3 regions of the Acinetobacter sp. CIP 102129 genome follow, and region 2 is predicted to be linked to each of the others. Evidence: predicted binding sites of a transcription regulator. Region 2 holds the regulator's gene; each other region holds the start of a gene.
What was found. Region 2 encodes PhoB, which activates phosphate uptake and scavenging genes when phosphate is short. Its sites were predicted from a motif close to TGTCATNAANCTGTCATAA; they were not measured.
Positions count from the first base shown of each region.

Region 1 (10,308 bases), on a different contig from region 2:
TTCCTCAATTTCTATTGGATCACCATCTTTTGGGCGAATATGCCGTTCACCATCATCGGCTGGGTCAACACTGGAACCATCTTGGGTAATGCTGTTGTATAACTCATCCTCTTTCTTATCATCTATAAATTCCTCATCTTCAAAATCCAGAGGTTCATCATCATCTTGAAAATTTAAAGGCTTATTCTGATCTATCATGTTGTTTTATTCCTTAATCAAGCTATGTCACTTCATGCTTAAATAATTGCCAGACAGATTCAACAGTGAACAGTCATCATTTTTGTAATTATTTGAATGAGTCTATTAATAAATTAAGCAGTCTGGACGCTTCTTCCTCATTACTCTGGTTTACCACGTATGAACCATGACCGCTTGCTGCGGTAACTGTATCAATCGTTATCTTTACATTGCCATCTGGTGAAGTAAAAGTAGAAACCGCCACAATGTGCTGAGTATTCAAATAATTTTCAGAATCAATTTTGACTAACATACTTATCTCCTTAATTATTGGAGAAATATATATCACAAGCATATGTAACGCTTCGTGAGAGCACTGTCATGCATTTGTTTCTCATTTGCCTGTTACGTCTATAAAGTCCCAATACCGATTTCCGAACATTGATTTCTTCTTCAGTAAAAGGCAGATGCAAAACCAACTCTGCAATCGTCAGTGTATTCATCCCATTGATAAATGATCTTGGTCTGGCATAAGATCAAGTTGAAAAAGCTTATTAGATATTCAAATACACTATTGAATTTTCATTAATACGCCTTATATTAGTACTAACGTTGCGACCAAAGCATGTAGAATATTTCTATTCCACAAGACTTTTGGTTTATACCTTTTAAATTAGAGGATCACCTCATGAAGAAGTTTACAGTTGCGGTTTTTGCTGGATTAATAACTCTTACAGGGTTTAGTGTTCAAGCCGCAGCCCCAGAACAAGACTGTAAAAAGTTGCAGGATGACTATAACCTCATTTATGCGTCTAAGGGTTTCTGTTTCAAGGATGCAGATGCTAAAGCCAAGTACGGCAATGAAAACTGCCATACCACCAAACCAAAGTTTTCTGACAAAGAGCAACAACGTCTCGATGAGATTAAAGCTCGCCAAAAAGAGCTAAACTGTAAATAGAAACTGATTATTAGATTTTGTCCTCTCCTTTTAGCCTTTAGGAGAGGAAACTTGAATTATTCATATTAAGGGACTCATCATGGCCTACGATGACCAAAATATTTTTGCCCGAATTCTTCGTGGCGAATTGCCCGCGATTAAAATTTATGAAGATGATCAGGTTCTTGCCTTTATGGATATCATGCCTCAGGCAGAGGGTCACACTTTAGTGATTCCAAAGACTCCCGCAGTGACATTGTTAGACCTACCTGCCGATGCAGCCGCCTACACCATCCAGATCGTTCAAAAGATTGCCCGTGCGATTGAGTCTGCATTGGATGTTAAGGGTATTGTACTCATGCAACTTTCTGGCGAAGCTGCGGGTCAAACTGTGCCACATGTGCACTTTCATTTGATTCCAAGCTCAATTCATCATCTAGGTCGTCATGCGGCTCAAATGGGTGATCAGGAGAAGATTAAGGCGCTTGCTGAAAAGATTAAGGCAGCCCTGTAACTGATAATTTTTTCGTAAACGGAGTTGTTACTCCGTTTTTTTATTTGATAACTATTTAATAATCAATAACAAATAGAATTATTACCAAATATAAACTGTCATTAAATTGTCATTTTCCTTTCACTTCTCTGTCATAAAGTTTGCCGATACTGCATACAAGTCAGTGAGCTGTGTAACTTTTTGTACATAAGCAAGCTTATTACAGTAACTAAGGCATATGCCATTTACAAAAAAGTGTTTTGGAGAAATCTCAATGAAAAAATTGCTTCTTGCTGCTACTGTAGCAACTTTAGCCATGAATGCAGCGCAAGCAGCACCAACATTGTATGGTAAGCTCAGTGTGACTTTGGACAATATTGACAACAACGGCTTTAAAGATGAAAGCGTAACAAAAGTAAATTCAAATGCTTCACGTATTGGCGTGAAAGGCGAAGAAAAATTAACAGATAACCTTTCAGCAGTTTATTTAGCGGAATGGGAAATTAGTGCTGATGGAGACGGTGATGTATTTAAAAACCGTAACCGTTTTGTCGGTATTAAATCTAACGGCGTTGCAACATTAAAAGTTGGTCAATACGATTCTTACTTTAAAACTGCAGCTGGTAATAACCAAGATATTTTTAACGATCACAATGAACTTGACATGACTAAAGTTCTTGTTGGTGAAGATCGCTTAACTAACGTAATTGGTTTTGAGACTGATAAAAAATTACTGGGTGGCTTAGCATTTAACATCATGTTCCAACAAGGTGAAGAATCAGAAGGTGCAAACAGCAAAGCTAAAGGTTACGAAGGTAGTCGTGATGGTTTCGGTGATGGTGTTTCAGCATCTCTTACGTATGAAAACAAAGATATGGGCTTAGCTGCTGCAGTTGCTGCAAACCGTGCGATCGCTTCAAAATTCAATGCTTACTCAGATTTAACTGGTATTTATACCGATGCTGTGCGTGTAACAGGTTCTTTAGACTTGGGCGCAATGGGTGCTAGTGGTTTAGTATTGGGTGCTTTATGGCAAACTGCCCAACCAACTGATGATACTGTTACTGTAACGAAAGGTACTCCTGCTGTTGTAACTTCTTATAAAGGCTTACAAGAAGATGCGTTTGGTGTAACAGCGGCATACAAAATTGGTGCTACCCCTGTGAAGTTAAAAGCACAGTACATTTCTGCAACGACTGAAGTCGATGGTATGAAAGACCGTCAACAAGACCTTTACGGTGTAGGTGCTGACTACCAAATCAACAAACAAGCTCGTTTCTACGGTATTGTTGCTCAGCAAAAACGTGACTGGTTAACTAAAGATGATAAGAAAACCAATATTGGTTTAGGTATGGAATATAACTTCTAATTTGAAGTTCAGTTCTAAATAAAGAAACAAAAGGGCGATATGCCCTTTTGTTTTATCCATTTTATTTCTTTAAGAAACCACTGAGCAAGTTTAAAACTTGTTGAATATCATTGTTGGCTTCCTGTGGATTAGTGTTTCCACCTTGTGGTGTTAAGGAATCAATCACTTGGGGCAAGACTGAAGCAATTGCACCATAAATTGCTGACTTTGGCGTTTGGGTTTGCTGGGCAACCTGCTCCACATCTTGGTCATCAAATAGGCTTTGAATATTTTGCGCTGGAATATCCTGTGCATTTTGCTGTTGTGGATCGACCCAGCTTTGTACCTGATTGGCTAAACCTGCATTTTTCAGTTTATCCAATGCACCTTGCAAACCGCCCTGTTTTTGAATCCATGCAAGAATTAAAGGCAAAACGGCGATTAATAAGGTTTGTGCTGTCTTACCACCTGCCGCATTACTTTGTGTTGAAGTATTGCCATCGCCGCCTAATTGGCCTAGCACAGAACCAAGAATTCCACCTAGACCACCTTGTTGCTGGTTTTGAGTATTTTGTTGCTGTTGTCCACCAAGTTGTCCCAATACCGAACCTAAAATTCCGCCTAAACCACCACCCTGACCTGATTGCTGCTGACTGCCTAAAGCCTGTTTTGCTAAAATTTCAACAATGTTGGTTAAATCTGTCATGACTTATATGTTCCTTTTGAAATTATTTATCCAAAAAGAATACGCTGCTTTGAATACACAAAACAAAATTGAATTGTTAAATTTTGCAAGAGCTTGCGATAAATCTCTATCCAATCTTGCCTATTGAATGGTTGAAGTTCCATAGAAATTAAATCATTGCTGAGATTTACCAGCGGAATTTATTCCAGTTTTCAGGATTGGCCCAGAACTTCGAGTTAAACCAGTCTGGTACATGCTTATAGGTCAAGATATTAAACTGCCATAAGGCAAAATTACTGTCATGAGTCGTTTTATCAATCAATTGGGTAAAACCCAGCGAACGCAAGAGCTTTTCATCATCCAGTTTACTGACCACAACAATTCGTTTTGCCATGAGGTCACGCAACTTCACCAATAACTGTGCCTTTTGCGTTTGATTGATGTCCTGCATTTCTTCAGTATCAAATAATACAAAACCTAAATCATAACGCTGTGTAAATGGCAGATTTAAAAAGTCAGTTACGTTAAAATAATGCCATTGAATTGAAGCATGATGGTCAATGTTTTGACCAATACACAGTGCGGTAGCAATGGGCTGTTCCTTAGATAAATCGTCTAGCATCGAAGTGATGACATTTTGTCCAGCCATAAGCCACCTAAGTTGAAAAGAGAGAGGATGATGGAACTACAAGGCATTTGCCATAAAATGCACGCAGCGCTCAAGACGCATAGTGTACCTGATCAGGCAATACACAAGGCAAATGTTGAATATAAATTTATACTGGATCGTTCAGAAATCGACCTACCCTTTGTCTTGGGTCAGGAGTTGGAGATTGAATGGACAGGTAATATTTTCTGTACCTCATGCGGTGCCAAAACCCCAAAGTCATATTCACAGGGTCATTGTTTTAAATGTTTTAAAACCAAGGCGGAATGTGATTTGTGTATTATGAAACCCGAAACCTGCCATTACCATCTGGATACATGCCGTGAGGATGAGTTCGCGCATAGCGTTTGCTTCCAGCCTCATATCGTTTATTTGGCCAATTCAAGTGCCCTAAAAATCGGGATTACCCGAATTGTGAATATGCCAACCCGTTGGCTGGACCAAGGCGCAACGCAGGCGCTTCCCATCCTGAAAGTGGGTTCACGTCGTTTGTCTGGGCATTTGGAAACTTTGTTTGGCACACAGATTGCCGATAAGACTGACTGGCGTAAATTGCTTAAAGGTGAAGCTGAACCTTTAAACCTGATTAAGCAGCGCGACCAGATTCTTGAGGAATTTGCTCCTAAAATTCAAACAATTCGTGATGAATTTAGTCAAAACCTTGAGTTTAATGAAAATCTGGAGTTTCTGGAAAATGAATTACCCAGAGAATTTATTTATCCAGTTAAGCAATATCCAGAAAAGATTAAATCGTTAAATCTGGACAAGACACCCACAATTCGTGGTGTCTTGCAGGGCATTAAAGGTCAGTATTTATTACTGGATATTGGGGTGATCAATATCCGTAAATATACGGGTTATGAATTAATCCTACGTGCATAAATAAAAAGGTGGCATTTAAGCCACCTTTTTTATACTTCTTCTGTTTTTAAGCAACTCAAAATTGCCTGTACGGGGTCTTCTGTATTTCCTGAGATTAACTGTTTATGCATACTCAGGTGTTGCATCATTTGAATATGTGCGGTTTCGTGATGCATCAAGCGTTCAATTTCTGCTGCCAAATGCTGTGGTGTGGCATCTGCCTGAATCAGTTCCTCAATCACTTTTTTGCCTGCGATAATATTCGGCAATGAGTAATAAGGAATTTTAACCAGAAACTTGGCAATAATATAAGTCAGCCAGTTCAGTTTATAGAACGTCACCATTGGCCGATGCAACAACATGGCCTCAAGCGTCGCCGTACCAGAGGCAAGTGCCACAATATCGCTGGCATTCATCACCATACGACCAATTTTGGATTCTGCATCAGTATTTTCCAGAATATGGATTTTTACCTTTAGTTCGGTATCCATATTCTGAATTCCTTGCTCAATCTGCTGCTTACGTGCGTCATTAATTGCAGGGATTAAAAACTCAAGATCGGGATATTTCTTATGCAAAATTTCGGCTGTACCGATTAATAAAGGCAGTAAACGCTCGATTTCACCCCGACGGCTACCAGGGAGCAACGCAATATGGGTTTTATGGGCAGACAGTCCAAGGTGGTGTTTTGCTTCGGTAATTGAGTTTTTTAAGGGCAATTGCTTTGCCAATGGATGCCCGACAAATGCCGCAGGCACATCATAGTTTTGATAAAAGGTTTTTTCAAAGGGAAATAAGCACAGTACTAAATCAATACTTCGTTTAATGCCATGTACCCGTCCTTGCCGCCATGCCCAGACCGATGGGCTGACATACTGAACGGTTTTAATGGGTAGATTATTTTCCTTGATGCTTTTGGATAAACGTAAATTAAAATCAGGTGCATCAATCCCAATAAAAATATCGACTGGATGTTCAGTCCAGCGCTCAACCAGACCATCGCGGACTGCAAATAATTTTTTCAGGTCCTTTAACACTTCAACAATCCCCATGATGGATAGAATTTCCATTGGGTAATAACTATGGAAACCCTCAGCAATCATTTGTGGACCACCAATCCCCTCAAATTCAGCATCAATTCCTTGCTCGCGAAAACTACGCATAAGCTTTACCCCTAGAGTATCTCCAGAGACTTCACCCACAACAATGCCAATTTTTAGTTTTTGCTTTAACAAGACCTAAGCCCCTTGCCAGTATTTAAAAGTATTCTAACAAAATGATTTTACACCGAATCATAAAAAATCATGTAATTTGTTGATGTGCAGTAGAAATTGCTTCTCATCCAAGATAGCATTAAATAATCCTCATACCATCTGGATTTGCGATAAAGGAACAATTTCTTGAATTTTACTTAAATAATATTATTAACAATAATCATTTTCATATTTTATTTCTTCTCGGCTTAGTGTTTTTATGACTGTTTATGGCTAAATCCACCACACCAACTTTTGTCTATCGACTCAGTATTTTTTATCTTTTTGCTTTCACATTCATACTGGGTGAATTGTACCGGGTTTGTCGGAGACTTTTTTATTTAAGTTAGGCCACCTGACCTAACGGATTAATCTTATCATAGTAGATTGCTTCAAACTCAAAATCGGTGAATTACTTAGCTGATGATCCTGTAATTCAATAATTTCTGCATCCAGCTGTTCCAGCTCTTCATGATGATGGGTCACATAAATCATCGGCACCTGTATTTCATCACGGATGCGAGTAAAAAATGGCAGGATCTGCTGTTTCAGTTTGGTATCTAGGCCAGTCAATGGCTCATCCAAGAGCAGTAATTTAGGACTGGACAACAGCGCCCGCCCGATCGAAATACGCTGTGCTTCCCCACCCGATAATTGCTGAACCCGACGCTGCAATAGATGATCAATTTCCAGTAATTCGGCAATCTCTTTTAATTGGAATTTCTCCTGTTCCAATTTGCCCCATTTTTTGGCATAAAGCAGGTTCTGTTCAACATTCATATGTGGAAACAGCATCGCCTGCTGAAATATCAAAGCGATTTTACGCTGATGGACTGGAATATGAATTTTCTGATTTGTATCAGTCAGGATCTGTTTATTTAAATGAATATAGCCAGATCGTGGTTGATAGAGTCCAAGGAGTAATTTAAGAAAAGTAGTTTTGCCTACTCCCGAAGGTCCAACAATTCCCAGGACAGAATTCTGCATCTGGACTGCTGCATCTAAACTAAAGGCATCCTTTTGATAATGAAACTCACATTGCAGCATTAGCGCTCCTGAATTTTCTGCTGATATTTTTGCATAATCCAGTAATTCGCCAATAATGCTGCAAAAGCCAGACCTAAAGATAAAAGCATTAGTCGTAAAGCCATCTGTTCGCCATCAGGTTGCTGTAATAGGGAATAGATCGCAATCGGAATAGTGCGGGTTTCGTCAGGAATATTGCCAACAAAGGTGATGGTGGCACCAAACTCGCCAAGACTGCGGCTAAAACAGAGAATACCGCCAATCAGAATACCAGGCAACGCCAGCGGTAAGCTGATACTGCAAAAAACTTTATAGGGCTGAACACTCAAAGAATTTGCTACCTGTTCCAGCTGCGGATTAATCATCTGAAATGACACCCGGATCGGTTGCACCATTAAGGGGAAAGCCACAATCATGGCAGCCAGCACTGCACCTTTCCAGTTAAAAGCCAGCTGAATGCCCCACTGCTGCAACCATTGTCCAATCCAACCATTGCCACCAAAGACGATCAATAATAAATAGCCCAATACCACAGGTGGTAAAACCATCGGCAGGTGCAACAGTGTTTCCACCACATATTTCAGACGAAACTCATAACGTGCCAGAATCCAAGCCAATAAAATGGCAAACGGTAAACTGATCGCTGTGGCAAAACCTGCAACTTTTGCTGACAGATACAATGCACTGAGTTCCTCTGGTGTCAGCATACTGGAACCATCCTAGAGTTTAAAACCATAGTGCTGATAAATCTTTTTCGCCTCGGTATGCTGACTCATAAAATGCATGAAATTGACTGCATCGGCATTTTTACTGCCCTGCTCAGTCAAGGCAATTGGATAGACAATCGGGCTATGCGTATGAGCTGGAAAGATCCCAGCAATTTTCACTTTTTTACTCTGTAACGCATCGGTCTTATACACCATCCCAGCCTGACATTCACCACGTTCCACAAAAGCCAAGGCCGAACGAACACTATCTGTTTCGACAATGCGGCCTTGCAGACCCTTTAACCATTTCAGATTGGTTAGACTCTGTTTGGCATATTTACCGACAGGCACAGATTCCATTTGTCCGGTACATACATACCCCTGAAAGGACTGGGCAAAATTAAATTGAGAACTGGCCTGAAAGCTTTGCTGACGCTGTAGAGGAATGATTAATACCAGTTCATTGGTTAATAAGGGCTTTACTTGAGATCTAGCTATTTTTTGTTTTTTTACCAGATAGTTCATCCAGTCCTGATCGGCAGAGAAAAAAATATCAGCCGGTGCGCCAGTTTCAATTTGTCGGGCGAGCGATGAAGATGCTGCAAAGACCAGCACTACTTTGATTGAGGGATACTGTTTTTCATAACGTCTGGCAATCTCCGTCACCGCATTGCTCAGACTGGCGGCCGCATAAACTCGGACGGTACTTCCGGCCTGGACTGAACAGGACAGTAAAACTGCACTGAATAAGATCAATCCCTTTTTCATCGGTGACATATTCCTTAAATAAACAGACCTTGCAGGATCTGACCGGCCTGGATGCTTTGCGCTGCCGGAATACGGACAATACAATTGGCCTGCATCAGGTTACTCAGCATATGTGACTGTTGCTTCGGCAAGCTGGAAAGCTTTAGCATTCCCGAGTCAAAACTTAATGCCATACGCAAAAAACGTTCCCGGCTATCAACTTTCAAGTCATGACTTATTACTGCACTAAACCATTGCGGTAATTGCTTTTGACCTTGTACCGTACTGATTAAGGTTGATACATAGATCTGCATGGCTATATAGACTGCAGCCGGATTACCCGGCAGGCCGAGTAAATAACATGGATTTTGATCGGGTCGCTCAGATTTGGCGAAGAACATTGGCTTGCCAGGTTTCTGTTTGACTTTCCAGAATAACTGTTCAAAACCAATTTTCAGTGCTACCGGGCGGACAAAATCATAATCTCCTACCGATACACCACCAGTGGTCAAAATCAGATCATACTGGGTTCTCAACCTTTGAAATAGCGCGCTGACCGCCTGTTCGGTATCGGCAACATGCATGATCTCAACCTGCTGGTTTCTGGACTGGAACCAGGCTTGAATTAAAGGAGCATTGGCATCAAAAATTTTGCCGGAATTCAGGTCTTCCACAGTGTCAGCCACTTCATCCCCAGTAATCACCACTGCAATTTTAGGATAGTGATAAACTGAAACCTCCTGGATCCCTGCCATACTTAAGGCTGCAATTGTCCCAATACTGAGTTGCTGCCCCTGAACAGCCAGACATTGGTCCATACGAATTTCTTCACCCGCTTGACGAATATCAGCATCCAGTCGCAAGGCTTCAGTCAAGATAATGGTCGAGTCCCTGAGCTGTACAATTTCCTGTCGTGCCACCGTCGTGGTCTGCAACGGAATTTTCGCACCAGTAAAGATGCGTACTGCCTGACCTGGTTCAAGTATCAGATCAGCTCCCTGTCCAGCACGAATTTCCCCGATCAGCTCAAAACTACTTTCTGCTGGCATGTCGGTATCCATACAGATGGCATAACCGTCTACAGCACTTTGCGAAAATATCGGCAGCTGAGTTTTTGAGTAAATATCTTCGGCTACAAAACGGTTCAGTGCCTGACTTAAGGGCAGTGTTTCAACGCCTAGATGATCAGTATGATCTAGAATCATCTGCAGAGCCTGATCGACAGAAATTAGGCCGAGTTCACTGCCACAGGCGGAATGTGCTGTCGTTACAGCAGAGTTCATTGATAACCTCCTGCATGGGGAATATTTTTCTGTACATCAAACAGATGTACGAGTGCAGGTAAAATCGCCACTAAGGATTCTTTAGCCCCTTGGCGGCTACCTGGTAAGGTAAGGATCAGACTGT
Region 1 covers NZ_KB849339.1:436,046-446,353, forward strand. The annotation lists gene F973_RS03695 (hypothetical protein) at 1-198, opposite strand, end outside; gene F973_RS03700 (hypothetical protein) at 287-490, opposite strand; gene F973_RS03705 (YARHG domain-containing protein) at 866-1,135, shown strand; gene F973_RS03710 (HIT family protein) at 1,215-1,628, shown strand; gene F973_RS03715 (porin) at 1,882-2,976, shown strand; gene F973_RS03720 (YidB family protein) at 3,038-3,661, opposite strand; gene F973_RS03725 (DUF6231 family protein) at 3,828-4,289, opposite strand; gene F973_RS03730 (DUF2797 domain-containing protein) at 4,320-5,189, shown strand; gene lpxB (lipid-A-disaccharide synthase) at 5,219-6,403, opposite strand; gene F973_RS03740 (ATP-binding cassette domain-containing protein) at 6,782-7,468, opposite strand; gene modB (molybdate ABC transporter permease subunit) at 7,468-8,154, opposite strand; gene modA (molybdate ABC transporter substrate-binding protein) at 8,167-8,922, opposite strand; gene F973_RS03755 (molybdopterin molybdotransferase MoeA) at 8,937-10,184, opposite strand; gene moaCB (bifunctional molybdenum cofactor biosynthesis protein MoaC/MoaB) at 10,181-10,308, opposite strand, start outside.
Region 1: F973_RS03715 (porin) is a predicted target of PhoB. The motif match lies at 1,725-1,743, and genes of this name have one in related genera.

Region 2 (10,308 bases):
TATTATGCTAAATGGGAGCCACCAACAACGGTAATCCCCCCAAAAAATAATTGAGTTTAAAAGTAGAAAACCGAATAACCTTGATTTAAGGAGATTTTCTATGAAAACATCTAAGTATTCAGACAGCTTGATCATGAATATTTTGAAGCAAGCTGAAGCAGGAACACCCATACCGAACTTGTGCCGCGAACATGGTATGAGCTCTGCTACATTCTACAAATGGAAGTCCAAATATGGCGGCATGGATCTTTCAATGATGACGCGGCTTAAAGAGCTTGGGGCTTCAAACTCTGCTTTTTGTATCTGCGTAATATCAAAAATTATCAGTGGAATGAGGAGCACTGCTCAGCAAGGCGTGTCTATCGCATTTATAAGGAGCTTGAGCTTAATTTAAGAATCAAGCCTAATAAGCGGATTAAACGAGAACAGCCTCAAACCCTTGCAGTACCGACAGCTGAGAATGAATCATGGTCAATGACTTTATGCATGATCAACTCAGCGATGGACGTAGTTATCGAGTTCACAACGTGATTGATGACTATAATTGCGAGTCATTGGATATGTTGATTGACTTTTCATTGCCAGCAGAACGTTTGCTGAGAGGACTTGATCAGCTCATTGACTGGCGAGGTAAACCTAAACGCATTAGAACCGACAATGGCCCAGAGTATATAAGGGAGCTGATGGAAAAGTGGTGTGATCAGCATGGTATTGAGCATGTATTTACTCAACCAGGCCATCCACAGCAAAATGCATATGTTGAGCGATTTAATCGTAAAGTACGTTATGAATGTCTAAATCAATATTTATTTCGAGATCTGAGCGAGGTGCAGGACTATACAACTGACTGGCAGTACTTTTATAATCACGAACGACCTCATATGTCAGTAAATGGTTGTTCACCTATTTTTAAACAATAACAAGGGCTTTAGATTTTCTACCCATTAATTCAATTAAAAATGGGGATATTACCTTTGGTCTACAGCGAAAAATCTAGACAGGATAATAGCTAAATTTAAACGCAGAGGGAAGGGTAGATGCCCTAAACTTTACAACATTCGGTACAAGCGTTCTTTCGGAAAAACCGCAGTAAAGGTTGAACCCTCGTTTTCTTTCGAGCTAATTTCCAGATGTGCACCATGCTGCATCAGCACGTGTTTGACAATGGCGAGGCCCAAACCTGTTCCCCCTGTCTGGCGGCTACGTGCACTGTCCACCCGATAGAAACGTTCGGTGAGGCGAGGCAGGTGTTTGGGGTTAATACCAATACCAGTGTCCTGCACTGTAAAGTAGGCGTGATCACCATCTTCATGCCAGCCAATGGTGATAATGCCACCTTTAGGGGTGTATTTAATGGCATTGGTAATCAGGTTGCTGAATGCACTGGCAATTTCCATATCTGAACCGATGAGGTCACAGTGGCTATCAATATCCAGATTCAGGGTATGACCATAATCCAGATTATAGGCACGGGCATCATCGAAGATCTGGTTCATTAAATTGGCCATATCAATAATCTGATTTTTTGCCACTTTCTTATTATTTTCTAAATTGGAGAGTAATAATAAATCGTTGACCAATGCATTCATCCGCTTGGTTTGTGACTGCATTTGGGTAAAGGCACGTTTCCAGCGTGGGGTAATGTCATCCTGATCGGTAAAGGTTTCGATATAGCCACTGAGCACGGTCAATGGCGTTCGTAGTTCATGTGAGATGTTATCGACAAAGTCCTTACGCATTTGTTCAAGATTGTGCATGCGGGTAATGTCATAGGCGACCAGCAACCGACTTTCACCCCCAAAACGGGTCAGTTTCACCTGTACATAATGTTCTTCATCCATTTTGACCTGTAGACGAATGCCATCGGGTGCCTGATCACTATGCTTGAAATATTCAATAAATTTGGGTTGGCGTAAAATCGCCAGCAAGTTACGCCCTCGGTCCAATGGGCTAATCCCCAGTAATTTTTCCGCAGCGGGATTCCACCATTCAATTTGATGCTGGTCATCAATCAAAACCACTGCCTCAGCCAACGCCACCAGAGATGATTGGGCGCGGTCGATCAGTCCGACCATTTCCGCCTGAACAATACGTTCCTGACGCTGGGCACGGTAGACATTGAACAGCAATGCACCCCAGATACCATTGAGGTTGGGTGGCACATCGTAGGGGCGATTGGAAATCCAGTCATTGACCAGATAAAGCGAGCGTAGCTGGAGGGCAAAAAAAACCACGAACGCGATAAAAACACAGCTCCAGAAGTATCCGACCCCGAATCCAATCAAGCTTGCAATCAATAAGAAAAACAGCAGCAGCCTTAAATCCTGTTTTGCAAACGTCCATAAACTGCTGTAGCGAAAATGCTGGTATTCACGTGCCAGTTCAGGGACGGGATAGGGTTCATACATAAAGTATTTTAACCTGCTGCCAAATCAGCGCGTGTAGAGAAACGATAGCCTGTACCGCGTACCGTCTGTACAAAACGATCAACACCAAATGGTTCTAACACTTTGCGCAAACGACGAATATGTACATCAATAGTACGGTCTTCGATATATACATTGCCTCCCCAAACTTGGTCAAGTAATTGAGCACGTGTATATGCACGTTCAGGGTGAGTCATAAAGAAAGCAAGCAAACGATATTCAGTCGGCCCCATCTCAAGGATACTGTTTCCAAAACTCACACGCTGGCTGACAGGATCAAGCATTAAGCCGTTGGCATCAATCACTTTTTCACCGCTGAGCGCATTGGCACGGCGCAACACCGCCTTGATGCGTGACACCAGTTCACGGGTGGAGAATGGTTTGGTCATGTAGTCATCCGCACCTGCATCGAGACCCTGTACCTTATGGTCTTCCTCCCCACGAGCCGTTAGCATAATGACTGGGATTTCTGCCAGATTTTCATCACGTTTCAGGCGACGGCACAAATCCACACCGCTGACTCCCCCTGGAAGCATCCAGTCCAGCAAAATAAGTGCGGGGCGCTGATCAACGATGATCTGGTGCGCCTGTTTGGCATCTTCCGCCTGTAGACACTGGAAGCCCGCCATATCCAGAGAGGTATGGATCATTTCGCGGATTGGTAGCTCATCATCGACAATTAAAATATAGTCATCTTTCACAGCGCAATACCCTTAAATATGGTTTTTTAGTTATGACAGGCTTATTACAAAGATTAATTATGACAATATCATTGCAAAAGAGCTGATAAAGTCGAATTTAGCAATAAATTGTGACAGTTTTGGGGCAGAGCAGTGACCAAATGATGACAGTTAAACGATCAATAAAGCCATGCAATTCATTTGCTTAACTCTACCTCGGTTTTAGGGCTGTATCTGTCATAAAACTGTAAAACGACTTTAATTTTTTTTGGCTGTGGTCTCGATAAAGGACTGGAACACTGCACAGCAGGCCGCCAAAACATCCTCCAGTGGCTGCTTAAAGCCCTCGGAAACCCAACGGATAATGATATGCGTGACATAGCCATTCAGCCCTGTTGCCATTAAAGACACTCCTTCAGCACTCTGTGGGGCATTGGGCATGGTGATCATCACGAAGCCCTGAATAATACGGTCAAACTGGGTCAGGGTTTCCTGAATGGTGGCCTGGTTATGTAAATCCTGCACCAGCATGGCATCAATATAAATGATCCGTGCCATGCGTGGATCATCCTTAATGGTACTGAGTAAGGCGGACAATCCCGCCGTGACCATGTTGTTCGGTTCAGGCGCAGCCATGAGTACCGCCTGGGTCAGGCAGGTCTGCATTTTCTCGATCATTTTCAGGAAAACCGTCTGAAATAGTTCCTCACTTTTCTTAAATGATTCATAGAAATAGCGTTCAGTCAGCTTGGCTTCATTACAGACATCCTTAACCGTCACGGAGAAGAATCCCTGTGTGCCATACGTGGCAATGCCTGCCTCAATCAGTTTTTCGCGGCGTGCTTGCTTGCGCTCAGTCAAGGAGAGACCCTTGAACTGACGTTCTTTACTATCAGTCGTATTTTTCTTGCGTATCGATCGATCTTGAGTTGCCATTGAGAAAACCGTTCCTTAATAAAAAGTCTTTAAATCATGTAGATCATGGTTATCTGTATTTCAACAATGTTGTGCTGACCTGGCATAACCAAATTTTGAAAATCCACCTTGTCTCTTTTAACCATGTTCGGCCATAAAATGTAAATAGGCCTATTATGACATGTAAGGTGTTGGTTATTGCCATTTGTCTTAAAGGTCCATTGTACTATATTGACAACATGTATTGTCAAAATTATATTGGTTACAGCTTAAACTGCACATGATAACGCATGATTGGGGCGAACTATGTGCATCTCATTCATAGGGTCTGTTGGCATTTCACAGACCCTTATACAAAGGATAGGCAATGAAAAACTTTAAAAATAAAGTCGCGGCGATCACAGGTGCAGGTTCTGGGATTGGGCAGCAACTCGCAGTTTTATTGGCTAAACAGGGCTGCCATTTGTCATTGAGTGACATCAATGAAAAGGGACTGGCGCAAACTGTTGAGCTGGTAAAACAATATCCAGTGACTGTAACCACCAAGGTGCTTGATGTTTCAAACCGTGATGCGGTGAAACAGTGGGCGCAGGAAACGGTACATGATCATGGTGGAGTAAATATGATCTTCAACAACGCGGGTGTGGCTTTGGGCTCAACTGTGGAAGGTGCAAGCTATGAAGATCTGGAATGGATCGTAGGCATCAACTTCTGGGGCGTGGTTTACGGCACCAAGGAATTCTTGCCATTCATTAAGCAAACCAAAGATGGTCATATCATCAATATCTCCAGTATTTTTGGTTTAACCTCGCAGCCAACACAGTCTGCCTATAACGCAACCAAGTTTGCGGTACGTGGTTTTACTGAATCATTACGTCAGGAGCTTGATATTGAAAAGAGTGGCGTAAGTTCTCTTTGTGTACACCCAGGGGGTATCCGCACCAATATCGCAAAAGCGGCGAAGATGAATGACAGCCTCAAAACTTTGGGTATGGATCCAGCCAAATCCACCCAACAGTTTGATAAACTTTTACGCACACCGCCAGAAGAGGCAGCGCGTCAAATTTTAAATGCGGTGTTAAAAGATAAACGCCGTTTGTTGATTGGAACTGATGCACGCGTGATTGATGCATTTCAACGGTTGTTCCCAACGGGCTATCAACGTCTTGCAGCGATTGCAACGAAAATGATGTAAGTTTCAAGCATAAAAAAGCCATTCTTAAAGAATGGCTTTTTTATTTGAGGATCAAAGAAATTTTTAAATAAGGACTTTGATCTTGGTTTTCTTCCAAACGAACTGATAATAAGAGGCTTGTAATACACATAAGCAGACAAAAGAAAGTGCGTAAGCCGTCCAAATGCCCGTTAAGCCCCATAACGAACTAAACCAATAGGCACAAGGAACTTCAATTAAAATAATGGTCAGAATATTGATCATCATTGGGACATTCACTGTACCACTAGCCCGCATGATTGATGCAAAAATCGCGCTAGCCCCAAAGAATAAAACAGCCCACAGTACAATAAACAACAGTTGCTGCCCAAGCTCAATCACGCTGTGATCGGTAATAAACAGCGCCATTAAATATTTGGAAAATAAGTAAGCCAAAGTGATCAAACTGCCAGTAAATATGACATTCATTCCTAAAGCCGTTCGGGTGACTTTGGCCAGTAAATCGGGCTTGCCAGCACCAATCGCCTGTGCGGCAAAAATAGAAGCCGCAATTGAAATGGATAGCGCTGGAAACTGGATATAGTTGAGTACTTGGTTCACTGCACCATATGCTGCGGTCGCATGTGCACCATAATGATTAACCAAACCAATAATGACTAAGCCTGCCAATGAAGTTGTCACCATTTGGACGCCTGTTGGGATACCAAGCTTTAGGATTAGTTTACTTATTGTTGCATCATGGCGAATGCTTTGCAAAAGTCGCGCATCTATTTTCAGTGGATGGTTTTTATAATTGAGATAAAACCCTAGAAAAATCAATACGGCTGCATAACCCAGAATGGTTGCGATGGCTGGTGCAACAATCCCGAGGGCGGGAAAGCCAAAATAGCCTTTCAGCAACACAGGCGTAACCGCCAGACCAATCAGGCTGGTTAGGCTCAATGCGATCAGCGGTGTCACACTGTCGCCGACACCGCGAAGAATTGAGGTGTAGATAATATAGACAAATAACAGTGGGCTACCTGCCAGCATCCATTGCACATAGGGTAGCGACAGGTGCATGACCTTGGCATCTGTACCCAGCAATTTCAACATGGGCTCAGCCATCATCACGCCTAAAACCGCAATCACACTCCCGCCAATCAGGGTCATGAACAGGGTTGAACCAATCACACAGCGCACTTTCTCAAGATTCTGGGCACCCCAGGCCTGTCCCACCAACACGGTTGTTCCCGCCGAGATCCCAATCACAAAGGCAAGCAGAAAGAACAGGATTGGAAAGAACACTGAAACTGCGGCAATGGCATCCACGCCCATCATTTGACCCACAAAGATGGTATTAATCGTTCCCGACAGGTTTTGCAAAATATTGGTGGCAATCAAGGGAACCAGAAAGACAAAAAAGGTTTTCCAGAGGTTTGGCTGCATCACCAGAGGTTGGTGTGGTGTCATTCAGTTTGCTTCATCCTGAAACATCTATTTTTTTCACCATACCATCATCAGTCAGGTGGAAGTCATGATTGTTCGGTTTATTTTTTTGTTGATCAGCAACGCACCAGAATTTCACCTGCATGTTGCAGCGTTTGGTCGGTTTTGGCAAAGCAGAAACGAATCAGGCGTAGATCATCTGGTGCATTTTTATAAAATACTGAGATTGGAATCGCGACGATTTTATGCTGTTCCGCTAAAAACTGGCACATTTCAATGTCATTCAGGTCAGGACGGATTGCACTGTAGTCCAGACTTTGGAAATAAGTACCTTGCGATGGAATCAATTTGAAACGTGAGTTTTCAATCTGGGCATTAAACAGGTCGCGTTTCGCCTGATAAAAGTTCGGGAGTTCCTGAATGTGCTCAGGATGTTGCTGCATATAGTTCGCTAATGCTATTTGGCAAGGTGTGGTTCCGCAAAAATTGGCAAATTGATAAATTTGACGAAACAAACGCATTAAATGTGGTGCTGCAACGCAATAGCCCGTTTTCCAGCCCGTCACATGATAACTTTTGCCAAAAGAGCCAATTACATAACTACGCTCACGCAGTTCTGGAAACTGTAGCGCGCTGTAGTGTTTCTGTCGATCAAATACCAGATGTTCATACACCTCATCAGATAGCACCACAATATTTTTATCTTGAATGAGTTCAATCAGTTGATGCCAGTCTTGTTCTGACCAAATCGCACCAGTCGGATTATGCGGTGTATTGACGATAATCATGCGGGTTTTGGCATTGATGCGGTCTTTAAGCTGTTGCCAGTCCACCTGAAATGTTGGTGCCTCCAGATGGATATGAATGGATGTTCCACCTGCAAGCTGTACGGCGGGAGCATAACTGTCATAGCTCGGGTCAAAAATAATCACTTCATCATCTGCATGAATACAGGCCTGAATGGCACAGAAAATTGCGATGGTTGCGCCTGGGGTAATGGTGATCTCAGTGATGGGATCAAGCTGTAGCTGGTCACGCTGTAGAAATTGCTGCGCCAGTTGCTCACGTAATGCCAGTAGACCATCACCCGCAGAGTATTGATTGTATCCTGACTGGGTGGCCTGACAGAGGGCTTCAATCAGGGCAGGCGGTGCTGGGAAATCGGGAAAGCCCTGTGACAGGTTCAGGGCATTGAGCCGTTGTGCAAGTTCAGTCATCACGCTAAAAATGGTCACGCCTTGGCTCGGGAGTTTTGACTGAAGCTGCAACATTGTTTTTAACCTGATTGACGTTTTGTTTTGCAGTGATTGTATAGTAAATGTTGAGGTTTGCCGTTAATTGACTGAAAAATGTGGCTTAGGTCAGTAAAAACAGGTAATTGTGTCTGAATAAAAACAATAGTGACGGAATTGGTCATTTTTTATTGAAAATTGTCTAAAAAATTTGTTGTTTTTCATGATGATACGCTATTTTAGTTGCTGCTGTAAAGCGCTATAATTTCTATCGAGCGGTTCAATTAAATACCAATTATAGTGAAATGGGACATCAGCCAATGGACAGTTTCGATTTAAAAATACGCTATCCGCATCATATTGATCTTAATGATGTGGAGCAGTTTGGGACTTTGAATACCATTGGGATATTGACCAGATTTGACCGAATGGGCTGGAAACAGCAGTTAAGCCGCTGGTTGCAACTGGATGGTGCTAGTCCGACCTTTACCATTACCGATGAGAAGACGGAACAGACCATAGAAATCGTATTGAATACTTATGGATCATCTCAGGAACTTAACTTTATCGTCAAGACAGACATTCCTGTAGTTGTTGCTAAAAAACAAATATTTGGATTAATTACGCTTCAGGCGAAAGAGACGGTTCAATTTAAGCAGCTTTCTCTGGTACAGGTCAAAACCTACCTCACTGCGTTCCTAAAGCAGGACACCGATGCACTGGTTCGATATTACCAGCAAAGCAAGCAACAACTTGCGCAATCTGCATAACGATGAGGAGTAAATCCCCCATCGTTCCGTTGCTATTTATAAAACATTTTCAACAATCGCACGAATCACACCCAGTGCCAAGCCAATAAACGCCCCGACAATCACGCCATTAACGCGAATCATGTGTAAGTCACCACCGACCTCACTTTCGATTTTGGCAATCATTTCGCGTGAATCCCACTCGTGGATACGTTCGCTGATATAACGGATGATCTTGTCGCTATATTGTTCGCTAAAGTTGGTTGCCAAACCGACCATTTTCTCATTCAGAACCTGACGCACTTTTTCATTCTGAACCAGGCTTTCGCCCAACTGTTGTAATGCCGCCTGTAAATTGCTGGCAATACCTGAATCTGCCTGCATCAAGTCGGTTTTGACCGCATCACAGAGAATGGCAATTGCACCACTGATAAAGTTCAGCACCTGTGGACTGTCCAGCACATCATCCTTGCTCTGGTTTAAGCGCTTGCTGGCTTCACTGTTGCTGTCCGCAAGCTGCAACATCAGATTATGCGTGGTGGTTTCAATGTCCTGCCGCCACGGATGTTCAGGATTAGCCAGCATGGACTCAACCTTTTCAATCAGTGAGTCAATGGTGCGCTGCTGCACATCAATGCCAATCCAGCTTGCGCCTTTGGCAAGTTTCCAGACACCGAGTTCCTGAAACAGTTTGCGTGACAGGTTGCGTGCCTCTTCTGGATGCGACACAATCCATTGATGGGCCAGATCAAGGCCACGCTGTAGCACATCCTGATGGAAGTCATTTTCCAGAACGGCACGTAACATTTCGCTGGCTAATTTATTGATTTTGGTACTGCGTACCCATTGCACACTATTGTTTTGCACAAAGTGGGCAATTTGATCTTGGCTCACAAATTCAAAAATTTTCGGTACAGTATGTTGAATCATCTGTACGACTTGCTGATTATTTTGAGGGGTAGCTAGCCATTGACCAACGGCCAAACTGAGGTCGGCATTTTTTAAACTACGTTCAACAATTTGAGGAGATAAAAAGTTTTCTTGTACAAAACGACCCATTGATTCTGCAATTCGAGCCTTATTCCGTGGAATGATTTCGGTATGGTCACGCAATAGTTTGGGTAAAGGCATTTTTCCAAAAGGATTGCGGAAAAGCACAGTGACAGCGTACCAATCAGCTAGCCCACCAACTACACCTGCTTCCGCACCTAACATAAAAATATGAATGACCCATTTATATTCAGGTAAAAAATGCGCCGCGACCATTAAGCCAATCCATGCTATAACCGCAATGATCAATGCCATAGTGGCGAAGTACTTACTTTTTTGCAGGCTCGGTACGTGAATTTCTTCGACTGAATTCATTGAGTCATCCTTATCAATTTACTTTTTGCTTTGAGATGGCGCAGCGGGCTGCAACACGTCTCCTGTTGGACTCAATCCGTATTTTTGCCCTAATGATTGCAAAATGAGGTGCGCATCAAATGCGTCAGGCGATTGCTGCTGAGTCTGAAAACACTCAATAGTATACGACACTTGGATGGGATCAAGATTGACCACTTGAGGCATATCATAGAATGGATCAGGCCAAAAGGCAGGATGTCGTCGATAATAACCATATGGGTAATAAGAGGGTGTCGGATAAATCACAGCTTGGCGTTGTGTCTTGTGACGTGCATTACTTGGATCATCAACAACGGTAAA
Region 2 covers NZ_KB849340.1:131,708-142,015, forward strand. The annotation lists partial or broken gene F973_RS04770 (IS3 family transposase) at 101-920, shown strand; gene phoR (phosphate regulon sensor histidine kinase PhoR) at 1,050-2,408, opposite strand; gene phoB (phosphate regulon transcriptional regulator PhoB) at 2,417-3,127, opposite strand; gene F973_RS04785 (TetR/AcrR family transcriptional regulator) at 3,365-4,042, opposite strand; gene F973_RS04790 (SDR family NAD(P)-dependent oxidoreductase) at 4,389-5,216, shown strand; gene F973_RS04795 (MATE family efflux transporter) at 5,280-6,647, opposite strand; gene F973_RS04800 (methionine aminotransferase) at 6,740-7,894, opposite strand; gene F973_RS04805 (hypothetical protein) at 8,176-8,625, shown strand; gene F973_RS04810 (DUF445 domain-containing protein) at 8,662-9,969, opposite strand; gene F973_RS04815 (CC0125/CC1285 family lipoprotein) at 9,988-10,308, opposite strand, start outside.

Region 3 (10,308 bases), on a different contig from region 2:
TGTTATTTGCACATCATCAAAACTCAGCATCACCAAAGGGCGAATACCAAAAAATGACATTTCCTTTTCAGAAGCCAACAAATTAATTGTGCAGGATAAGCTATGCCCTGTTTCTTTAATTAAAAACTTTATGTCTTTATACTGTTCCAACTGTGCTTGTTTATATCGAAATACCTCCTCAATTTGATAAAGCTTTTCTAAAAACTGAATCTGATCTTTTTCTGGTAAAGTCAGTCGCTGATTGGTGACCTGTACACATTCATTTTCCGCCAAAAAACGTTGCATCACTGGATTGTTATGGACAACCTGCCCAGATAAATTCAGCAGCATAATCGGCTGCGCCAATTTATCAATCAGGTTATAGCCAACGATATTATCCAGGGAAAATTCATATAAATGCCGCTGTGCCATGACAATACGTTTTAAATGTGGCAATAAGCGATCCAGAAATGCCAACTCCTGCGGGTTCAGCGGTTGCCGTTGCTGTGATGTACTCATACTCCAGAACACGCATAGCTTTTCATCCAGAATCAGTTCATGGGTTGCCACATACCTTAGGCCATAAGGCAAAAGGATTTTCTGATATAAATCAGAATTTTTCACAAATTCTTCAGGTACATGCGTATGGCATTGATACCAGCCCTTTCGTTCAGGGTCCAGAAATTTCACCCAGCGTGGGTCTGCCTCAGTTGGATAACGCAGATAATCCAGTTCAGCCAAGGCATACGCCTCTAATGGCAGGGAACCAACACCATTGCTAAAAGACAATACATTATAGGAAAAGTCGATAGCCTGAATATGCACATAAGACACATTCAAGATTTTAAGTAATTCTTTGGAAAAGTTAAACCATCCATCTTTATTTAGGGGAATCTGATAAATCAGTTCACATAATTCATTATAGTAATTTTCAAGTAAATCCATTACATTTATGTATCAGGTTTCATTCCTGTATCACCATATTGTATTTAATTTGTTATTTCAAGTATTTAAAATGCATCTCTACAAAATACGATAAAAAAAGCCATTCCCTATATAGAGAATGGCGGAGTGTAAAGGTAAGCTACCCAGTCATGTGATTCCATTAAAATGTAAAATCCATCACCAGATTATTATTATTGTTATCTTAATAGATAAACCAGTCTAAGAACCATCCCTCATTTGGGGAGTAATTTTTAGATCAGACGTATTAGAATGTATAACCCGCATTTACCATAAAGCCTTTTAAGTTATTGTCCGCGTAGGTGTAGGTAAATCCAACACGGTATTCATCAATCCATGCTTTTGGTTTAAGGTTTTTAAAGCCAATTGAGCCAGAAAGATCATGCTGGAAGTCAGAATAAAGTTGATCGCCATAGAAATCTGTTCTTGCATACTGTAACTTGGCAATCAATGGACTACCTGCAACTGTTTTATGCAGGACATGGCTATACTCGACCCCATTACGGAAAATGGTGTTTTGCAGGTCATAACCACTGTCAAAATCACCCACTTGCAGCGCATCCGTCTTATAGTAAGAAATCATGTTGATAATCGAGATATTAGAACTTTCATTGATTGGGAATTGGGCATTACTGCTTAAACCTCCACCATAAATCAGTGCCGCTGTACCAAAATCCTGTGAACCTGTTGCGCCCACACGAACCTGTGGCATGAGATACCAGGTCATTGCATCATTTGAAGTTACCTGAAAATTAAGGCCTACCCCAAGATTCAAGCTACCAGAAAGTGCATCCTCTGTATCCACCAGGGTGATTGGCGCATCAATTACCAAACCCATTTTTTTAGAGTCAAACCAGTGTGAGTAAGCCAATGGCAGGTTATAGACATTGAGACCATAGCCCTGTTGGGTATAGCGACCAAAACGTGGCATTATCGAAAAACTGGAAGATGACTGGTCTTTTAAACCGAAAGCCTGATTGGTTGCCATGTCAGATAAACTGTCTGTCATTGAAACAGCCATATTTGAAAGCAAACTGGTTGGGTTGCCTGCAACAGGATCAACTGGTGAGTTCTTTACCCATTCCTTGGTTAATGCCTTTAACAGGTCTTTATCCATGCCTTCCAGCGCATCAATAAATTTTTCCTTACTTTCCTCACGGGTTGCACCCATATAGCTACGCTCAATGCCTAAAGATGGAATCTTGAAAACCAAGGTAGATGAGTTCTGGGCATAACTGATATTGACAGGAACACTACGTAAATCAAGTTTTGCATTCAATGCTGATGTATCTGAATAATTTGGGAATATTTTACGCATATTTTCAGATTCATATTGATCGGCAACATTCAGGATCTTGTTATAGCCAATTATCTGGGTCACACCATCCACTTGTAGTTCAGCTGTGAAGATATCCTTTGCAAATACTGAACCTGTTCCCATCACAGCAATTGCCAGACCCGTTGTCCAAATCTTGATATTCATTTAACCATTCCCCCGAATGAATCCATTTCAAAAACAAATATTTCAACTGGTAAATGGTATGTTATTTTTTGTTGAAAAAATATTCCTCATTTGAGGAATAGACTTTTTATATTTTTTTAGATAAGGGGATGCAAAACAGGTATTTTGATCAAAAAAAAGCCTTGCTGAAGCAAGGCGTTTAAAACGTTAGATTCGACTCTTTGCAATCAAGACACGAACTGTAGGAACAACCAGTATAGTCCGCCTGAGATTGTAATCGTTGCTGGCAAGGTAAAGATCCAAGCCGAAAGAATGGTTCTCACTGTCGCAAAATTCAGACCTGACTTATTCGCCACCATGGTCCCTGCTACCGCAGAGTTCAACACGTGGGTGGTCGATACTGGCATACCAAAGCCATCCGCGGCTGCAATCGTGGTCATCGCCACCAATTCTGCTGACATGCCTTGACCATAAGTCATATGGTTTTTACCAATACGCTCACCTACAGTCACGACAATACGCTTCCAGCCCACCATCGTACCTAGACCTAAAGCCAATGCTACAGCCACTTTCACCCATGTTGGGATATACTGTAAGAATGAATCTAAGTTACTACGATATTCTTTTACTGTCTTTTTGCCCGCTTCCGACATCGCTGGCAATTGATCCGCTTTATCCAAGCGTTTGAACGCTGTCGTGCTTAAGTACATGTCATTACGTAGTGCAGAAACTTCAGCTTCAGGAATATCTTTAAGATCTCCGTAATGGCCAACACGCTCACCCAAATGATCTGTCAAACTGGCTAAAGCAGGTACAACTTCTGGAGTCATTTCTTTGGTTTGAATATATTGCGTGATCACCGTACGGGCTTTTTCATCTGCAATATCGTTATGATTCGGATAAATCACAGCCGCAGTTTGACCTGAAAGTTGAGCAAATGACTGAATATGCTGTGAATCTAAATTCTTATTTAAAGAATAAGCCAAAGGCACGATACCAATCAAAATCAACATGATTAGACCCATACCTTTTTGACCATCATTTGAACCGTGAGCAAAACTTACACCTGTGCAAGTAAAAATCAAAATGGCACGAATCAGTGGAGGTGGTGGTTTGTTGCCTTCAGGTGGTTGGAACAGTTCCAGTTGTTTCTTAAAGATTTTTTTCACCAATAAGAATAACACTGCTGCAAAAGCAAAACCGATCATGGGTGAAAACAGTAAAGCTTTACCGACTTTAATCACCTGATCCATATCAACACCTGAAGCACCACTGCCTGAATGCATCAAGTAGTTCATGATGCCCACACCCAAGATCGAACCGATCAAAGTGTGTGAACTCGATGCTGGAATACCCAAGAACCATGTACCCAAATTCCACAAAATCGCAGCAATCAACATGGCAAACACCATGGCAAAACCTGCGCCTGAGCTGACATTCATAATCAACTCAACGGGCAGCAACGCAATAATACCGTAAGCAACAGCACCACTCGCTACCATAACCCCAAGGAAGTTACAGAAACCAGCCCACATCACTGCAACAGGTGCAGGTAATGCATTGGTGTAGATCACCGTCGCTACAGCATTTGCTGTATCGTGAAAACCATTAACAAACTCAAAGCCCAGCGCAATAAAAAGTGCCGTTGATAGAAGAATAACTGAATATAAACTTAATGCTGGAACGTGCGCCAAGTCAGCGCTCACCTGAAAACCAATATAAATAAGTGTTGCAATAATAATTGTTAAAAACACCGGCATAAAGAATTTCGGTGTAGGGACATGCACATTCGTCGATTTTGCCTGTGAACTGGCAAGCGGTGAATCCGAAACAGGAGGAAGATTAGAATTCATGTAGACGGCAAGAGGATAATTAAATCCCCTGTATTGTTTAATTAAATTATGACAATTATATGACAAAGGACTGTCACATGAAGCCAAAATTTCATAGTTTTGTCACATTTTCTGGGATTTTATTAGGAAAATCTCACTCTTTTTTAAAAAATTAATTATTAAAAACAGCATGTTAATAAAAATACTTTTAAACTAAAACTATTTGTCTGATTTTGCAACAAACACAACAAAATATGAAACTTATTTATCATATTTCGAAATATATGTTGTCTTTTAAAGCATTATTCACCGAAATTATTGCAATTTCATGAAGCTTTTATGACATTCTCCATTTAGTCTGATGAATCACCCTGACTGGGCATTGAAAATACACGCTTTGGCGTAGCTTCTGTTACAATGCGACTGCTTTTTAAACTTGCTATGTACTGGGGTTCCTTATGTCCACACTTGCCACCCTGAAATCACTTCTTGCCCAGCGTATCCTGATTATTGATGGTGCAATGGGAACCATGATTCAACGCCATAAATTACAAGAAGAAGATTATCGTGGTGAACGCTTTGCAGATTGGGCATCAGACCTTAAAGGCAACAATGATTTATTGGTGCTAACACAACCACAGATTATTCAGGGCATTCATGAAGCCTATCTGGATGCTGGCGCAGACATTATTGAAACCAACAGCTTTAACGGCACTCGTGTTTCCATGTCGGACTACCACATGGAAGACCTCGTACCCGAGATTAACCGTGAAGCAGCACGCCTAGCACGTGCGGCATGTGACAAATATTCAACCCCAGACAAACCTCGTTTTGTTGCAGGTGTGCTTGGTCCCACTTCCCGTACCTGTTCAATTTCACCGAATGTGAACGACCCTGCTTTCCGTAACATTACTTTTGATGAACTCAAAGAAAACTATATCGAGGCGACACATGCCCTCATCGAAGGTGGTGCCGATATTCTTCTGATTGAAACGGTATTTGATACGCTGAACTGTAAAGCAGCGATTTTTGCGGTTAAGGAAGTATTTAAGCAAATCGGTTATGAATTGCCTTTAATGATTTCAGGCACCATTACCGATGCATCAGGTCGTACTCTGACAGGTCAAACGGCTGAAGCATTCTGGAACTCGGTGCGTCATGGTGATTTATTGTCGATTGGTTTTAACTGTGCATTGGGTGCGGATGCCATGCGCCCACATGTTAAAACCATTAGTGATGTCGCGGATACTTTTGTTTCAGCGCATCCAAATGCTGGTTTACCGAATGCGTTCGGTGAATATGATGAAACGCCAGAGCAAACCGCAGCTTTTTTAAAAGAGTTTGCAGAAAGTGGTCTCATCAATATTACAGGTGGTTGTTGCGGTACCACACCAGATCATATTCGTGCCATTTACAATGCTGTTAAAGATATAAAACCACGTCAAATTCCTGAAACCAAACCAGCCTGCCGTTTAAGTGGTTTAGAACCATTTAACATTTATGATGACTCTTTATTTGTCAATGTCGGTGAGCGTACCAACGTCACAGGTTCAAAAAAATTCCTGCGTTTAATCCGTGAAGAAAACTTTGCCGAAGCTTTAGAAGTTGCACAGCAACAGGTTGAAGCTGGCGCACAGATTATCGATATCAACATGGATGAAGGCATGCTCGATTCGCAAAATGCGATGGTGCATTTCCTTAACCTTGTCGCTTCTGAACCAGATATCTCACGTGTGCCGATCATGATTGACTCATCTAAATGGGAAATCATTGAAGCGGGCTTGAAATGCGTTCAAGGTAAACCTGTGGTGAACTCGATTTCCCTCAAAGAGGGTTATGATGAGTTTGTCGAAAAAGCTCGCCTATGCCGTCAATACGGTGCAGCGATTATCGTCATGGCATTTGATGAAACAGGTCAGGCAGATACCGCTGCACGTAAACGTGAGATCTGTAAACGTTCTTATGATGTGTTAGTGAATGATGTGGGCTTCCCTGCCGAAGACATTATTTTCGATCCAAACGTGTTTGCTGTCGCAACAGGAATTGAAGAACACAATAACTACGGCGTTGACTTTATTGAAGCGACAGGCTGGATTAAACAAAACTTGCCACATGCCATGATTTCAGGCGGTGTGTCCAACGTATCATTCTCTTTCCGTGGCAATGAACCTGTGCGTGAAGCAATTCACTCAGTATTCCTTTACCATGCCATTAAACAAGGCATGACGATGGGGATCGTGAACGCTGGTCAAATGGCGATTTATGACGATATTCCAAAAGAACTGAAAGATGCGGTTGAAGACGTTATCCTGAATCAAAATCAGGGTGAAAGTGGACAGGAAGCCACAGAGAAATTGCTTGAAGTTGCAGAAAAATTCCGTGGTCATAGTGGCGCACAACGTGAAGCTGAGAACCTTGAATGGCGCAATCAATCAGTTGAGAAACGTCTTGAATATGCACTGGTTAAAGGGATTACCACTTATATTGATGAAGATACCGAAGAAGCCCGTTTAAAAGCCAAACGCCCTCTTGATGTGATCGAGGGTGCATTAATGGATGGCATGAACGTGGTCGGTGACCTGTTCGGCTCAGGAAAAATGTTCCTGCCACAAGTGGTAAAATCTGCCCGTGTTATGAAGCAAGCTGTAGCATGGTTGAATCCGTACATTGAAGCGGAAAAAACAGGTAGCCAGTCTAAAGGTAAAGTCCTGATGGCAACCGTAAAAGGCGATGTACACGATATTGGTAAAAATATCGTGGGCGTGGTGTTGGGCTGTAATGGCTATGATATTGTCGATTTAGGTGTCATGGTTCCTGCTGAAAAAATCCTGCAAACCGCGATTGATGAGAAATGTGACATCATTGGTTTATCTGGCCTGATCACCCCATCGCTGGATGAAATGGTGTTTGTTGCCAAAGAAATGCAGCGTAAAGGTTTTACCATTCCTTTACTGATTGGTGGTGCAACCACATCGAAAGCCCATACCGCAGTGAAGATTGATCCGCAATATTCAAATGATGCGGTGATTTATGTAGCAGATGCCTCTCGTGCAGTGGGTGTGGCGACTACCCTACTGTCTAAAGAAATGCGTGGTAACTTTATTGCTGAACATCGTGCGGAATATGCCAAGATTCGTGAACGTTTAGCCAACAAGCAACCGAAAGCAGCCAAACTAAGCTATGCAGAATCCATTGAAAATGGTTTTAAAATTGATGACAACTATGTACCACCAAAACCAAATACGTTAGGTACACAGGTTCTTAAAAATTATCCGCTTGAAACCTTAGTACCGTATTTTGACTGGACTCCATTCTTTATCTCTTGGAGTTTGGCGGGCAAATTCCCGAAAATTCTGGAAGATGACGTGGTGGGTGAAGCAGCCACTGATTTATATAATCAGGCACAGATCATGTTAAAAGACATTATTGATAATCATCGTTTTGATGCCCGTGCCGTGTTTGGTTTATATCCTGCACAACGTACCGATGCAGATACCGTGAGTGTGTTTGATGAAAATGGTCAGAATGTCACACATACCTTTGAACATTTACGCCAACAATCCGATAAAGTCACAGGTAAACCAAACTTGTCTTTAGCGGATTATATTAAGCCATCTGCTCAACCAGAAGATTATTTGGGCGGTTTTACTGTATCCATTTTTGGTGCAGAAGAATTGGCAAATGAATATAAAGCCAAAGGCGATGATTATTCTGCAATTTTAGTACAGTCTTTGGCGGATCGTTTTGCCGAAGCTTTTGCCGAGCATCTGCATGAGCGGATTCGTAAAGAATTCTGGGGCTATAAAGCCGATGAAATGTTGGATAATGAAGCACTGATCAAAGAGAAATATGTGGGGATTCGTCCTGCACCTGGTTACCCTGCCTGCCCTGAACATTCGGAAAAAGCCGTGTTGTTTGACTGGTTAGGTTCTGAGGAAAAAATTGGCACCAAGCTGACTGAACACTTTGCCATGATGCCACCATCTTCTGTGAGTGGTTTCTATTATTCTCATCCTGATAGTGATTATTTTAATGTAGGTAAAATCTCACAAGACCAGCTTGAAGATTATGCCAAACGTAAAAATTGGACTTTAGATGAAGCGAAACGTTGGTTAGCGCCGAATTTAGATGATTCAATTGCGTAATTAAGCACACACCAAAAACGATCCCCTTTATTAAAAGAATAGAGGGGATTTTAAATCATCAGGTGTTACGGATTTGTAAATTCAGTTTAAAATAATATTTACCATTGGTTTCCTGGTAAATGGTACCGAAACGATGACGTGTACTGGAAGCTGTATCCAGTTTGGTATTTAAAAATAAATATTCTTTTAAATCTGCATCTTTTATTACATGATAAAGTAAAAGATCACCATCTTTTCTGACCACAACCAAACCATTACAGGTATAAGCACCATCCCACGGCGTACCAGAGAACATGCCTAATAAAATTGCTTTTAGAAAATCCTTAACCCGAATCGTTTTGATTTCATCATCGACTAAATCTCTTAAATAACGCCCTTGACCTTTATAATATTTAAGTAGTGTTTCTGCCAAATATTCTGGCATTAGCGAGTCTGCTTTTCGTAAATTATCATTAAATACGTCATTTTCACATTTATAAAATTCGAGTTGCCCTCCTAATTCTTCAATTTTAGTTAAACGATCCTTTATTTTTGATGAAGTTTCAATTTGATTGACATCCTGTAATGTACCTGTAAAATTCTTCACTTCATAAATAAAATTAGTTGTCGATCCTGCATTGAGTAGTGTTGGCGCACTGCCTAAAAATGATTTTATTCCCAATGGGTCATATTGATAACTTTGATTTTGAAATTCAAAAGAAATATTTAAATCAGCCTTAGTATATGAGTTGCCTTTAAAAGAGCTAATCTTTAATAATTCCAATAAACTCTGTTGTTCAATATTAAAAGTTTTTGTTTCAGGATTTAAAATCGTGTTCTTAATCTGGGCAAGCACTTCATCATTTAAAATATGCTGAATACAGCCTAAATCAATCGTTTGATTTCCCTCAATAATTTTTAAGTGATCGTCACCAATGACATAAAATTTACTGGAACCAATATGTTGTAGAGCATAAATTTTAATAAATTCATTGGGTTGTTTTTCTTCTAACCGAGCATTACCAAATGATAACTTTTTATCATGCATAAGCTTCAGGAAAGCATATAATTCACTCCATTCACCTTTATTGAATTTCATTAAATCCTTTTCCTCTGTACGCTGTATGGTATGTTGTTGTAAATAATTCTGCACTGCTTTTGCTACATGATAGACCACATCCACACAGACACTATTCCCCAGTTGTTTCATGGCCTGGGTTTGATTCACAGGAAACTCAAAATCATCAGGGAAACCCATCATCCGTTTTCCCTGTTTAGGGGTTAAACGGCGTACTTCATGATTGACCAGATAACCGTCCCAGTTACGGCGATCATCAATTGGTGAACTTTTACCACCGACCCTTAAGGTAAAACCAATTTCGCGACTACATTCTGCTTCCCATACATCCGACATATTTAATTTAAGTGGGACTGGTGCTGGAAATTGAAACGCCTGCTGAGTCTCAACCAAATCTTTATTAAACCCAACAATAAAGATACGTGGTCGATGTTGTGGACGGCCGTATTCACTGGCCTTTAAGATTTTATAGTGAACTGAATAGTTTAACGACTCCAGCTCATGCCTGATAATTTGAAAAGTACGGCCTTCATCATGATTCACCAGTCCACGTACATTTTCCAAAATAAATGCTCTGGGCCTTTTTTTCGATAAAATTTCCAGAATACAATAAAATAAATTGCCTCTTTCCGACTTGGCCCCATCAATTAGCCCCTCTCTTTTTCCTGCATGAGAAAAGGCCTGACACGGGAATCCGCCACATAAGATGTCATGTTCAGGAATCAATTCATAGGAGACTGAACGAATATCTCGATTAAAATCTTTTTCATCAATTTTATGGTTTTTTAAATAGGTTTTTCTGGCATGTTCATCAAATTCTGATGCAAAAACACACTGCATACCCAATTGAGATAAAGCAAGATGAAAACC
Region 3 covers NZ_KB849341.1:493,006-503,313, forward strand. The annotation lists gene F973_RS10415 (helix-turn-helix transcriptional regulator) at 1-924, opposite strand, end outside; gene F973_RS10420 (hypothetical protein) at 1,190-2,425, opposite strand; gene F973_RS10425 (inorganic phosphate transporter) at 2,632-4,257, opposite strand; gene metH (methionine synthase) at 4,695-8,381, shown strand; gene F973_RS10435 (DNA cytosine methyltransferase) at 8,440-10,308, opposite strand, start outside.
Region 3: F973_RS10425 (inorganic phosphate transporter) is a predicted target of PhoB. The motif match lies at 4,304-4,322, and genes of this name have one in related genera.